One region of the Colwellia sp. Arc7-D genome, then DNA from elsewhere that is predicted to be linked to it. Evidence: predicted binding sites of a transcription regulator. Region 1 holds the regulator's gene; the other holds the start of a gene.
The links. The regulator NrdR, encoded in region 1, represses ribonucleotide reductase genes. The targets are predictions, from matches to a motif close to AAACACNANATNTNGTGTTT.
Positions count from the first base shown of each region.

Region 2: the regulator NrdR is predicted to act here: its motif matches at 1,436-1,455, upstream of nrdA (class 1a ribonucleoside-diphosphate reductase subunit alpha).

Region 1 covers NZ_CP028924.1:3,643,782-3,649,303, forward strand. Annotated here, with positions in the region: gene ribBA (bifunctional 3,4-dihydroxy-2-butanone-4-phosphate synthase/GTP cyclohydrolase II) at 1-575, opposite strand, end outside; gene DBO93_RS15705 (riboflavin synthase) at 586-1,245, opposite strand; gene ribD (bifunctional diaminohydroxyphosphoribosylaminopyrimidine deaminase/5-amino-6-(5-phosphoribosylamino)uracil reductase RibD) at 1,292-2,428, opposite strand; gene nrdR (transcriptional regulator NrdR) at 2,480-2,935, opposite strand; gene glyA (serine hydroxymethyltransferase) at 3,146-4,402, opposite strand; gene DBO93_RS15725 (hypothetical protein) at 4,696-5,388, opposite strand; gene DBO93_RS15730 (RNA polymerase sigma factor) at 5,385-5,522, opposite strand, start outside.
Region 2 covers NZ_CP028924.1:2,212,915-2,218,436, forward strand. Annotated here, with positions in the region: partial or broken gene ubiG (bifunctional 2-polyprenyl-6-hydroxyphenol methylase/3-demethylubiquinol 3-O-methyltransferase UbiG) at 1-167, shown strand, start outside; gene DBO93_RS09750 (HAD-IA family hydrolase) at 249-923, shown strand; gene nrdA (class 1a ribonucleoside-diphosphate reductase subunit alpha) at 1,580-3,850, shown strand; gene nrdB (class Ia ribonucleoside-diphosphate reductase subunit beta) at 3,993-4,814, shown strand; gene nrdB (class Ia ribonucleoside-diphosphate reductase subunit beta) at 4,851-5,522, shown strand, end outside.

The sequences.
Region 1 (5,522 bases):
ATGGTGCCCATTTTTATGCCATGTTTTTCGGCAATAATTTCTAAATCAGGACGACGCGCCATGGTGCCGTCTTCATTTAAAATTTCAACAATAACCGCAGCGGCTTCAAGACCCGCTAAACGAGCTAAATCTACACTAGCTTCCGTATGACCAGCACGATTTAAAACACCGCCATCTTTAGCAATAAGAGGAAAAATATGACCCGGCTGTACAATAGAATTGTGATTAGCATTTTTGCCAACAGCAGCTAAAACAGTTGTAGCACGATCCGCAGCAGAAATACCGGTTGTTACACCTTCAGCAGCTTCAATAGAAACAGTAAAGTTAGTGGTAAACTGCGCATCATTTTTATCAACCATTAACGGAAGCTTTAAAAGTTCGCAACGCTCTGCTGACATTGGCATACAAATAAGACCACGACCATGGGTTGCCATAAAGTTAATCGCTTCTGGTGTAACTTTTTCTGCCGCCATAATGAAGTCACCTTCATTTTCGCGATCTTCATCATCCATTAAGATGACCATTTTACCATGAGCTATATCGTCGATAATCTCTTGTGGCGTGTGTAAATTCATGACAACCTCTTTATTTAATAAAACCATTACGCGCTAATAACGCATGTGTAACACCTGATGCTTTTGGCTCATCAGCTGTTTGCTTGGTAAGTAATCTTTCAATGTAGCGAGCAATTAAATCTACTTCTAGATTCACTTTAGTGCCCACTTGGTATTTGCTAATAATTGTTTGGTCTGTGGTATGCGGTACAATCGTTAAACGAAATTTATCATCACTTAAGCTGTTTACCGTCAAGCTTGTTCCATCGATCGTTATTGAGCCTTTTTCAGCAATATAGGGTGATAGTTCCTCTGGCATTGTTAGCCAATAGTCTATGCTATTACCTTTATGTTCAATGGCACTAATTTCACTCACTGCATCAACGTGGCCTGATACCATATGGCCACCAAATCGCGTGGTAGGTAACATCGCTTTTTCAAGATTAACACTATCACCAATTTTATAATGCGCTAAACCCGTTCGTGTTAAAGTCTCACTAGAAACATCGGCACTAAAGCTAGTGTTATCTAAAGCGACCACAGTTAAGCAAATACCATTAGTGGCGATAGAATCACCCAACTTTACATCTGATAAATCTAATGCCGCCGTATTAATGCTAACTCGTGCGCCACCAGCTGAACTATTAATAGCGCTTAATTGCCCTACGGCTTCTATGATCCCTGTAAACATATATTATATCTCGTTGTCTTTATAACTGATGATTTACATTTAAATTTCATACTGATTTATCAGTAAACTGTGCCGTTATTCTGATATCTTTACCTACCAGAGTAACATCGTTAATATTGAGGTTTTTAGCATCTGATAACTGCAATAAAGCAGGCATGTTAACTAAACTTTTACCGTCACTGCCAATAAGTTTTGGCGCTTGATAAAGTATCAGTTCATTAACTAAGTCTTTACTCATAAACGCGCCTGCTAACTTGGCACCAGACTCAATTAAGACGTCATTCAAACCTTGTTGAGCCAGATAAGATAATAACTGTTTGAGATCGATATACTCGCTATCTTTAGCCTGAGAAATGGCGACTTGTTCTACAAAATGCGGCCATGTTTGGCTATTTTCAATAGAAGATCTAATTAATAATATTTTACCGCTGGTTTTGAACATAGCGAGATCGGGTGTTAGACGATTCTTACCATCAATAATAATTCGAACCGGCTGTCTAACGTCTGCCTCTGCATAACTGTCTTTTAATTCACCTAGAGAATTCCAACGCACTGTCATTTGGGCATCATCACAAATAACAGAGTCTGCACCACAAATAATGCCACAACTTTGGGCTCTTAATCGTTGCACGTCTTCGCGAGCCTCAGGTGAAGTTATCCACTTACTTTCACCACTGGCCATTGCCGTTTTTCCATCTAAGCTTGCTGCTAATTTACAGCGAACATAGGGGAGCTTAGTCGTCATCAATGTAATAAAGCCTAGGTTTAATGCCCTAGCATCTTGCTCTAATAAACCAAATTTTGTGGTGATACCTGCGCTTTTCAGCCGTTCAAGACCACGACCTGATACTCTAGGGTCAGGATCAACCATAGCAGCAATAACATGGCCCACTTGCGCCTTAATTAATGCTTCTGCGCAAGGCGGTGTTAACCCAAAATGGCTACAAGGCTCTAACGTAACATATGCTGTAGCACCTTTAGCTTTCGCACCTGCTTGTTTTAAGGCATGAACTTCCGCGTGCCCTTGCCCTGCTTTTTGATGAAACCCTTCGCCAATCACTTCGCCATTAAGCACAATAACACAGCCAACACGCGGGTTAGGCGATGTTGTATAGTGCCCACGCTTTGCCAAATGGATAGCGCGTTGCATAAATTGATGATCTTGTAACGAAAAAGTTTTCATTTTTGACTCAAGGTTAAATCATTTTAATGTGTTTTATTTCAATATCGCTGGTTAGTCGTCGTCACCTAAGCGTGCAATTTCTTCACCAAACTCTTTAATATCCTCAAACGAGCGATAAACAGAAGCAAAGCGAATATAAGCGACTTTATCTAAACTCTTAAGCTGCTCCATTATGATTGTACCGAGCATTTCACTTGACACTTCACGCTCACCGGTTGCTCGCAGTTGCGATTTCAGTTTATTAATCGACAACTCCATTTGTTCAGTGCTAACCGGTCTTTTTTCTAATGCGCGTAATAAGCCATTTCGCATTTTATCTTCGTTAAAAGGTTCGCGAGAGCCATCACGTTTAATAATGCGTGGCATCACTAATTCAGCGCTTTCAAAAGTGGTATATCTTTCATGACAGGCTAAACATTCACGACGGCGACGGACTTGATGACCGTCTGAGACTAATCGAGAGTCAATAACTTTAGTATCGTTGGCTGAACAAAAGGGGCAATACATTGATAAATTCCGTTGTTAACAAGTCATGAGCATTTTAATGTCAGTATTTTAATTGAAAACAGTTCATTAAGCGAAATAACTTAGCATTATTCGCACTATAACCTAGCAAATAAAAATCAGTCAAAAAAAATGGCCACTAATGTGGCCATTCTAAGTTATTTATTTACGTTTTATAACGTAATTAACCGCTAATTTTTAAACTAACGCTAATTACTTATAAACAGGAAAACGAGCACAAAGTTCACTAACACCAGCTTGAACTTTAGCAATAACATCTTCGTTGTTGATATCATCTAAAATATCGCAGATCCAACCTGTGGTAGTTTTTGTTTCTTCAACACCAAAACCACGACGCGTAATAGCCGGTGTGCCTAAACGTAGTCCTGACGTTACAAATGGTGAACGTGGATCGTTTGGTACAGAGTTTTTATTCACCGTGATATGTGCACGACCTAACGCGGCATCAGCATCTTTACCCGTGATATCTTTATCTATTAAATCAAGCAATAGTAAATGGTTATCAGTACCGTTAGATACAACTTTGTATCCGCGTTCTTGTAAAACCGCTACCATCGCTTTAGCGTTATCTAAAACGTTTTGTTGATAAACTTTAAACTCAGGTGCTAATGCTTCTTTAAATGCCACGGCTTTCGCAGCAATAATGTGCATTAATGGTCCGCCTTGACCACCTGGGAATACGGCGCTGTTTAGTTTTTTATAAATCGCTTCATCATTACAACCAGAAACAATTAAACCACCGCGAGGGCCTGCTAAAGTTTTGTGTGTTGTCGTTGTTACCACATGAGCATGTGGAACTGGGTTTGGATATAAACCAGCAGCGACTAAACCGGCAACGTGCGCCATGTCTACGAAAAAGTAAGCATCAACTTTATCAGCAATTTCACGCATACGTGCCCAGTCAACTACACCAGAAAACGCTGAAAAGCCACCAATGATCATTTCTGGTTTATGCTCTAATGCTAAACGCTCTAATTCAACATAATCAATATCGCCAGTTTCAGGGTGTAAACCATATTGAATAGCTTCGTAAGACTTTCCTGAAAAGTTAACATGAGAACCATGAGTTAAGTGACCACCATGAGCCAAGCTCATACCTAATACTTTACCACCTGGAGAAACTAACGCTTGAAAGACAGCTGAGTTTGCTTGAGATCCAGCATGTGGTTGCACGTTTGCATAAGTAGCACCAAATAGCTCTTTTGCACGATCAATAGCAAGTTGCTCTGCAATATCAACATACTCACAACCACCATAATAACGTTTACCAGGGTAACCTTCGGCATATTTATTGGTTAGCTGTGAACCTTGAGCTTCAAGTACACGTGGACTACAGTAGTTTTCTGAAGCGATGAGTTCAATGTGCTCTTCTTGACGAACAACTTCCTTGCTCATTGCTTGATAAAGTTCTGGATCAAAGTCTGCAATATTCATATCACGTGTAAACATGTTTTATCCTCAAATAGTTTGCCATTGGCAATACAGGGGTGTGGGCGTTAGTTCAAAATTAATTGCGGCATATTTTGCCTGAAATTAAGGTGCTTGTACACGCAAAAACTGCGTGCTGTTAGTTCATTTTGCAATCAAATATACTCTGAAGTGAGCCATAAAAACTTTTACCACTCACTTCAGTAAATAATATCTACAACATACTGCCTAATAAATAACAAAATAACAAATTTTAAACAACATACAAGAGTTAAATTCAAATTAAATTCATCAAGAATAGAAAATACAGGCTTTTATTCAGTATCATGTTCAGATAAGGAAGAGGTTAACTTATCTAATTCCATTTTACGTTTGCGGTGAAATAAATGCGTAATTCCCCACATAACGCCGACAGATACATTCATTATAATTAAGCCAAACCAGATTGATTTATCGTTTTGTTTTGCCATTTCAATTACATACCAACTGCCCGCAGGGATTAAAAACCAGCATGAAAATTTGGTTAATCTAATGTAATTAATTGATGATTCAATCCCTTTTATGGCATTTTTAATTGCTAAATCTGGACTTGCAGAGATTTGCTTCCAAGCTTTTAAACGAATCTTTATTTCATAATAAACAAAGACAACAGAACCAATCGTGGCAAAAGTAAGATAGGAGATAGTTGCTTTGTCTTGCGAGTTATTCATCCATAAAACAATCACCACCACAATAAAGGTCATGGTAGCTAAAATATTTATAGCTAATAAAAATTTAGCCCAAAATGTGCGATTTCTTGTTTGAGTTAATAATGCTTGAACATCAACTTTTTGATACGGCTGACTTTGCCAGTCTTGACGAAGCTCTGCCCAGGTATCATCGGATAATTCAGCTGAGCTATCCGCTTGAGTTTCTTGCTCAGTATTTAGCAACGCTGAAGTTGCCTGACTATTTATTGGGTTTTCATTCTCGCCAGCCAGTTTAATTTTATCGCTTTCTTTGCTCATACTGCCTCCAACAATTGCATTAATTTAGCTTTTGCTCTTTGTAATCTAACACCCACAAGCGTCGTGGTAATGGCGAGCACGTCAGCAATATCTTGATAACTCATGCCTTCAAGCGCTAGGGTGATCACTTGTTG
Region 2 (5,522 bases), 1.4 Mb from region 1:
CATGATCATAAAAGCTTTATTCGCCCTCAACGTTAATCGCTTGGGCTGAGTCATTTGACTTAAAATGTATTGATGCTGCTGGTATTCATTATAATCCTTTTACTGAAAATCATAAATTAATCTCATCATTAGATGTTAACTATATTCTTTGTTGTCAACGGGTTTAATCTTTAATAGCCATCATCGCGTTGAAAAACGGTTCTCAACGCGAACATCCCTTCAAGTCAACCTTAATCTAGAGATATACTATGCTTTCAACTCAGAACACCAAAAATATAGCCAGCGTACTTTTTGACCTAGACGGTACATTATTAGATACAGCTGATGATTTAGGCGCGGCTTTAAATCATGTGTTATCGCTGTACGGTAAACCACAAGTGTCAGCACAAGATTATCGACCTATCGCTTCAGATGGTGCTTTAGGCTTACTAAATCTTGGCTTTGGTGATGCTATAAAACAGTACGATTATGAAGTATTACGTCAGCAATTTCTCGATTACTACCAAGAAAATATTGCTGTGCATACTTGCCTTTATTCAGGGGTAGCAGAATTACTACAGCATTTAGAAATAAATGAAATACCTTGGGGGATTGTCACCAACAAACCTGAAGGGCTAACTAAACTGCTATTGCCACACTACCCTGAATTTAGTCAATGTGCTGTTATGGTTGCGGGTGACACGTTAACAAAACGTAAGCCTGATCCAGCGCCAATTTTATATGCCTGCAAACAAATGAGTGTTGATCATCAGCAATGCTTTTATGTCGGAGACGCTTTACGTGATATTCAAGCTGGCAATAGTGCAAAAATGACCACTTTTGTTGCCCAGTGGGGATATATTCTCAGTGATGAAAATTGTCAATCGTGGCAGGCTGATCACATAATTGCTGCACCGTTAGATTTAATCTCCTTTATTGGCTAATGAAGCGATTAAGTTTGAGCACATATGGATAATGTTTATTAACTATAAAGTAAAAATATTGGTAAAAAGTACATCTCAGGCGGTTATCTGGACAAAAAAACGTCAATTATCAGATTTTCTTTGTAAAAGCAGTTTAAGACCCCATCGCCGCCTGAATATCATCCTTATTTCTGCACTCGTACTAAAGATAAACATAATGCGTTGATAAAATAATCACTCGTCAATTCATGTGTTCAATAATCAAACCAAAAACATAAGACACTGATAAATAAGGTTATTATATTTTTTATTACCTTTAGTCATATAAAACACAAAAATTAACTTAAAATAATTTAGTGCTAAAAAATAAATGAAAATAACCGTTGCGTTTTACAAAAACCAAAATCAAAAAGCACTACTAAGTTAGTTGTTACTAACAGAACTTTTACTCTAAAAAAATCAACCTAAAAACGATAATTTATATCGCTTGCATTGTAGTGCAAACCTCACTATCTTGTGATTAGTTTTTTAAAAACCCCAAGATATAGTGCATTTTTCATTCAGAGACATATTGAATGATATACGATTTATCTCGTATAAATGACATTTTGAGGCAATTAACATTTTAAGCACCTACTGTGGGTGATTAAAACAACAATTAGATTTACAGGTCTTTCATGAATAACAACCTTTTTGTTACAAAGCGCAATGGTTCTAAAGAGCCAATCGACTTAGAAAAAATCCATAAAGTAATTGCTTGGGCTGCAAACGGCTTAGACAATGTTTCGGTATCTCAAGTTGAACTTAAGTCACATATTCAATTTTATGATGGTATTAAAACTGCTGACATTCATGAAACCATTATTAAATCAGCTGCTGATTTAATATCGGAAGAAACACCTGATTATCAATATTTATCTGCACGTTTAGCCATATTTCATTTACGTAAAAAAGCTTATGGCCAATTTGAGCCACCTAAGCTTTACCCGCATGTTGTAAAACTAGTAGAAGCGGGCAAGTATGATGAGCATTTATTAGCTGATTACACACCTGAAGAATTTGAGCTACTTGAAGGCTTTATGGATCACAGCCGTGATTTAGACTTCAGTTACGCTGCGGTAAAACAATTAGAAGGTAAATATCTAGTACAGAACCGTGTTACTGGTGAGATATATGAAAGTGCACAGTTTTTATATATTTTAGTGGCGGCTTGCTTATTTGCAAAATACCCTGAAGAAACACGTTTAGATTACGTAAAAGGTTTTTATAACGCTATTTCAACCTTTAAGCTTTCATTACCTACGCCTATTATGGCTGGTGTTCGTACGCCTACTCGCCAATTTTCATCTTGTGTATTAATTGAGTGTGGCGATAGTTTAGATTCAATTAACGCAACATCTAGCTCGATTGTGAAATACGTATCTCAACGTGCAGGTATTGGTATTAATGCCGGTCGAATTCGTGCACTGGGTAGTACAATCCGCAATGGTGAAGCTTTTCATACCGGTTGTATTCCATTTTATAAACTCTTTCAAACAGCTGTTAAGAGTTGTTCGCAAGGTGGAGTTCGCGGCGGTGCTGCCACCCTATTCTACCCATTATGGCATTTAGAAGTTGAAAGCTTATTAGTACTTAAAAATAACCGTGGTGTTGAAGAAAACCGCGTTCGACATTTAGACTATGGCGTACAGTTTAATAAAGTAATGTACCAGCGTTTAATTAAGGGCCAATCTATTACTTTATTTAGCCCAAGTGACGTACCAGGTTTATATGACGCTTTCTTCGAAGACCAAGATAAGTTTGAAGAGCTTTATGTTAAATACGAAGCTGATGATTCAATTCGTAAAAAATGTATTAAAGCGATTGAATTATTCACCTTATTTGCACAAGAGCGTGCAAGTACAGGCCGAATTTATTTACAGAACGTAGATCACTGTAATACTCACTCACCTTTTGATCCGACTGTTGCGCCTATTCGTCAAAGTAACTTATGTTTAGAAATTGCTTTGCCAACCAAGCCAATGGAAGATGTAAACGATCCAAACGGTGAAATAGCCCTATGTACTTTATCGGCATTTAACTTAGGCGCAATTGAAAGCCTAGACGAGTTATCTGGTTTAGCTAATTTAGCCGTACGTGCTTTAGATAGCTTATTAGATTATCAAGACTACCCAGTACCAGCAGCACATACCGCTACAATGGGTCGTCGTACTCTCGGTATAGGTGTTATAAATTACGCTTACTATTTAGCAAAAAATGGTGTTTTCTATTCAAATGGTAGTGCGAACAACTTAACGCATCGCACATTTGAAGCGATACAGTATTACTTATTAAAAGCTTCTAACGAATTAGCTATTGAGCAAGGTTCTTGTCCTAAGTTTAATGAGACTCGTTTATCACAAGGTATTTTGCCTATCGATACCTACAAAAAAGAAATCGATAACATTACCGGTGAACCACTTCATTTAGATTGGGAGTCACTTCGTGCCAGTATTAAAAAGCACGGCGTAAGAAACTCAACCGTATCAGCATTAATGCCGTCAGAAACTTCGTCTCAAATTTCTAATGCGACTAATGGTATTGAGCCACCACGTGGTTTAATCAGCATTAAAGCAAGTAAAGATGGTGTTTTAAAGCAAGTTGTACCTGAGTATTTACGTTTAAAAGACAACTATGAGTTACTTTGGAATATTCCAAGTAACGAAGGTTACTTGCAATTGGTTGGCATAATGCAGAAGTTTATTGACCAAACTATTTCTGCTAATACCAATTATGATCCTGCTCGTTTTGAAGGTGGAAAAGTGCCTATCAAACAAGTATTAAAAGATATTTTAACCGCTTACAAGTTAGGGGTTAAAACGATGTACTATCACAATACTCGCGATGGCGCTGACGACAACCAAATTGAGATTGAAGATGATTGTGCCGGCGGTGCGTGTAAGATATAGCGTACTTAAAGAGGAAAACAACAGGTTTTCCTCTTTTTTTGCCAACCAATTTTTCAAGCAATACACATAATAAAAAAACTAGATAACCAACACTAAGTAATGAAATACAGCCTTTCGAGCGCGCTATTTCAAGGAGAAATAAATGTCGTACACTACGTTTAACCAAACAGCTAACAATGCTTTGTTAGAGCCAATGTTTTTGGGAAACAGTGTAAATGTTGCACGATACGATCAACAGCGCTATATGGCGTTTGAAAAACTGATTGAAAAACAGTTATCTTTCTTTTGGCGTCCAGAAGAAATTGATGTATCTAAAGACCGTGCCGATTGGCAGAGCTTAACTGACTCTGAAAAGCACATATTTATTTCGAACTTAAAATATCAAACGTTACTTGATTCTATGGCTGCACGTTCGGTAAATGCTGTTTTACTACCACTTGTTTCACTACCAGAAGTAGAAACATGGGTTGAGACATGGGCATTTAGTGAAACTATTCATTCTCGTTCATATACTCACATATTACGTAATTTATTTTCTGACCCAAGTGAAGTGTTTGACGACATCATGGTCAATCCGGCAATTTTAAAGCGTGCTTCAAGTATCGCAAAATATTTTGATGCTGTGATTATCACTACGCAATTATTACAGTCGCAAGGCCCTGGTAGTTATGAAGTGGACGGTAACACTATAGAAGTCAGTGAACGTAAATTGAAAGAGCGTCTTTTCTTAGCAATATGCTCAGTTAATGCTTTAGAAGCTATTCGTTTTTATGTCAGTTTTGCCTGTTCATTCGCCTTTGCCGAGCGCGAATTACTAGAAGGTAATGCCAAAATAATTAAACTTGATTACAGACAGAAAAGTACACAAAAGATTAAAAACGTTAGTAGAATGCCAATAAAAACAACGAACGCCATAAGTATTGGTTTATGTGAAAGCTCACATAACTACAGTATTGCAGCTTAACATAAATATAAACGTGAACTTTCTGAGAATAAATTTATGACTTATACGACTTTTAATAAAACACCTAATAATGCCCTGCTAGAACCAATGTTTCTGGGTAATTCTGTAAATGTCTCAAGATACGATCAGCAAAAACACATAGCTTTTGAAAAGTTGATTGAAAAACAGTTGTCTTTTTTTTGGCGTCCGGAAGAAATTGATGTTTCAAAAGATCGTGCTGATTGGCAGAGTTTAACCGAGTCTGAAAAACATATTTTCATCTCTAATTTGAAATATCAAACCTTGCTGGACTCAATGGCTGCTCGTTCAGTTAACGCTGTTTTACTGCCATTAGTTTCATTACCAGAACTTGAAACTTGGGTAGAAACATGGGCATTTAGTGAAACTATACACTCACGTTCTTATACACACATTTTACGTAATTTATTTACAGCTCCTGGTGAAGTTTTTGATGATATTGTTGTTAATCCTGCCATTTTAAACCGTGCAAGTTCCATAGCTAAATACTTTGATGATGTGATTCTATTAACTCAATTATTACAATCTCAAGGTCCAGGAACATACGAGGTGGATGGTAAGTCAGTTGAAGTTAGCAAACGTAAACTTAAAGAAAAGTTATATTTGGCAATTTGTTCTGTTAATGCTTTAGAAGCCATCCGTTTCTATGTCAGTTTTGCTTGCTCTTTTGCGTTTGCTGAACGAGAGTTG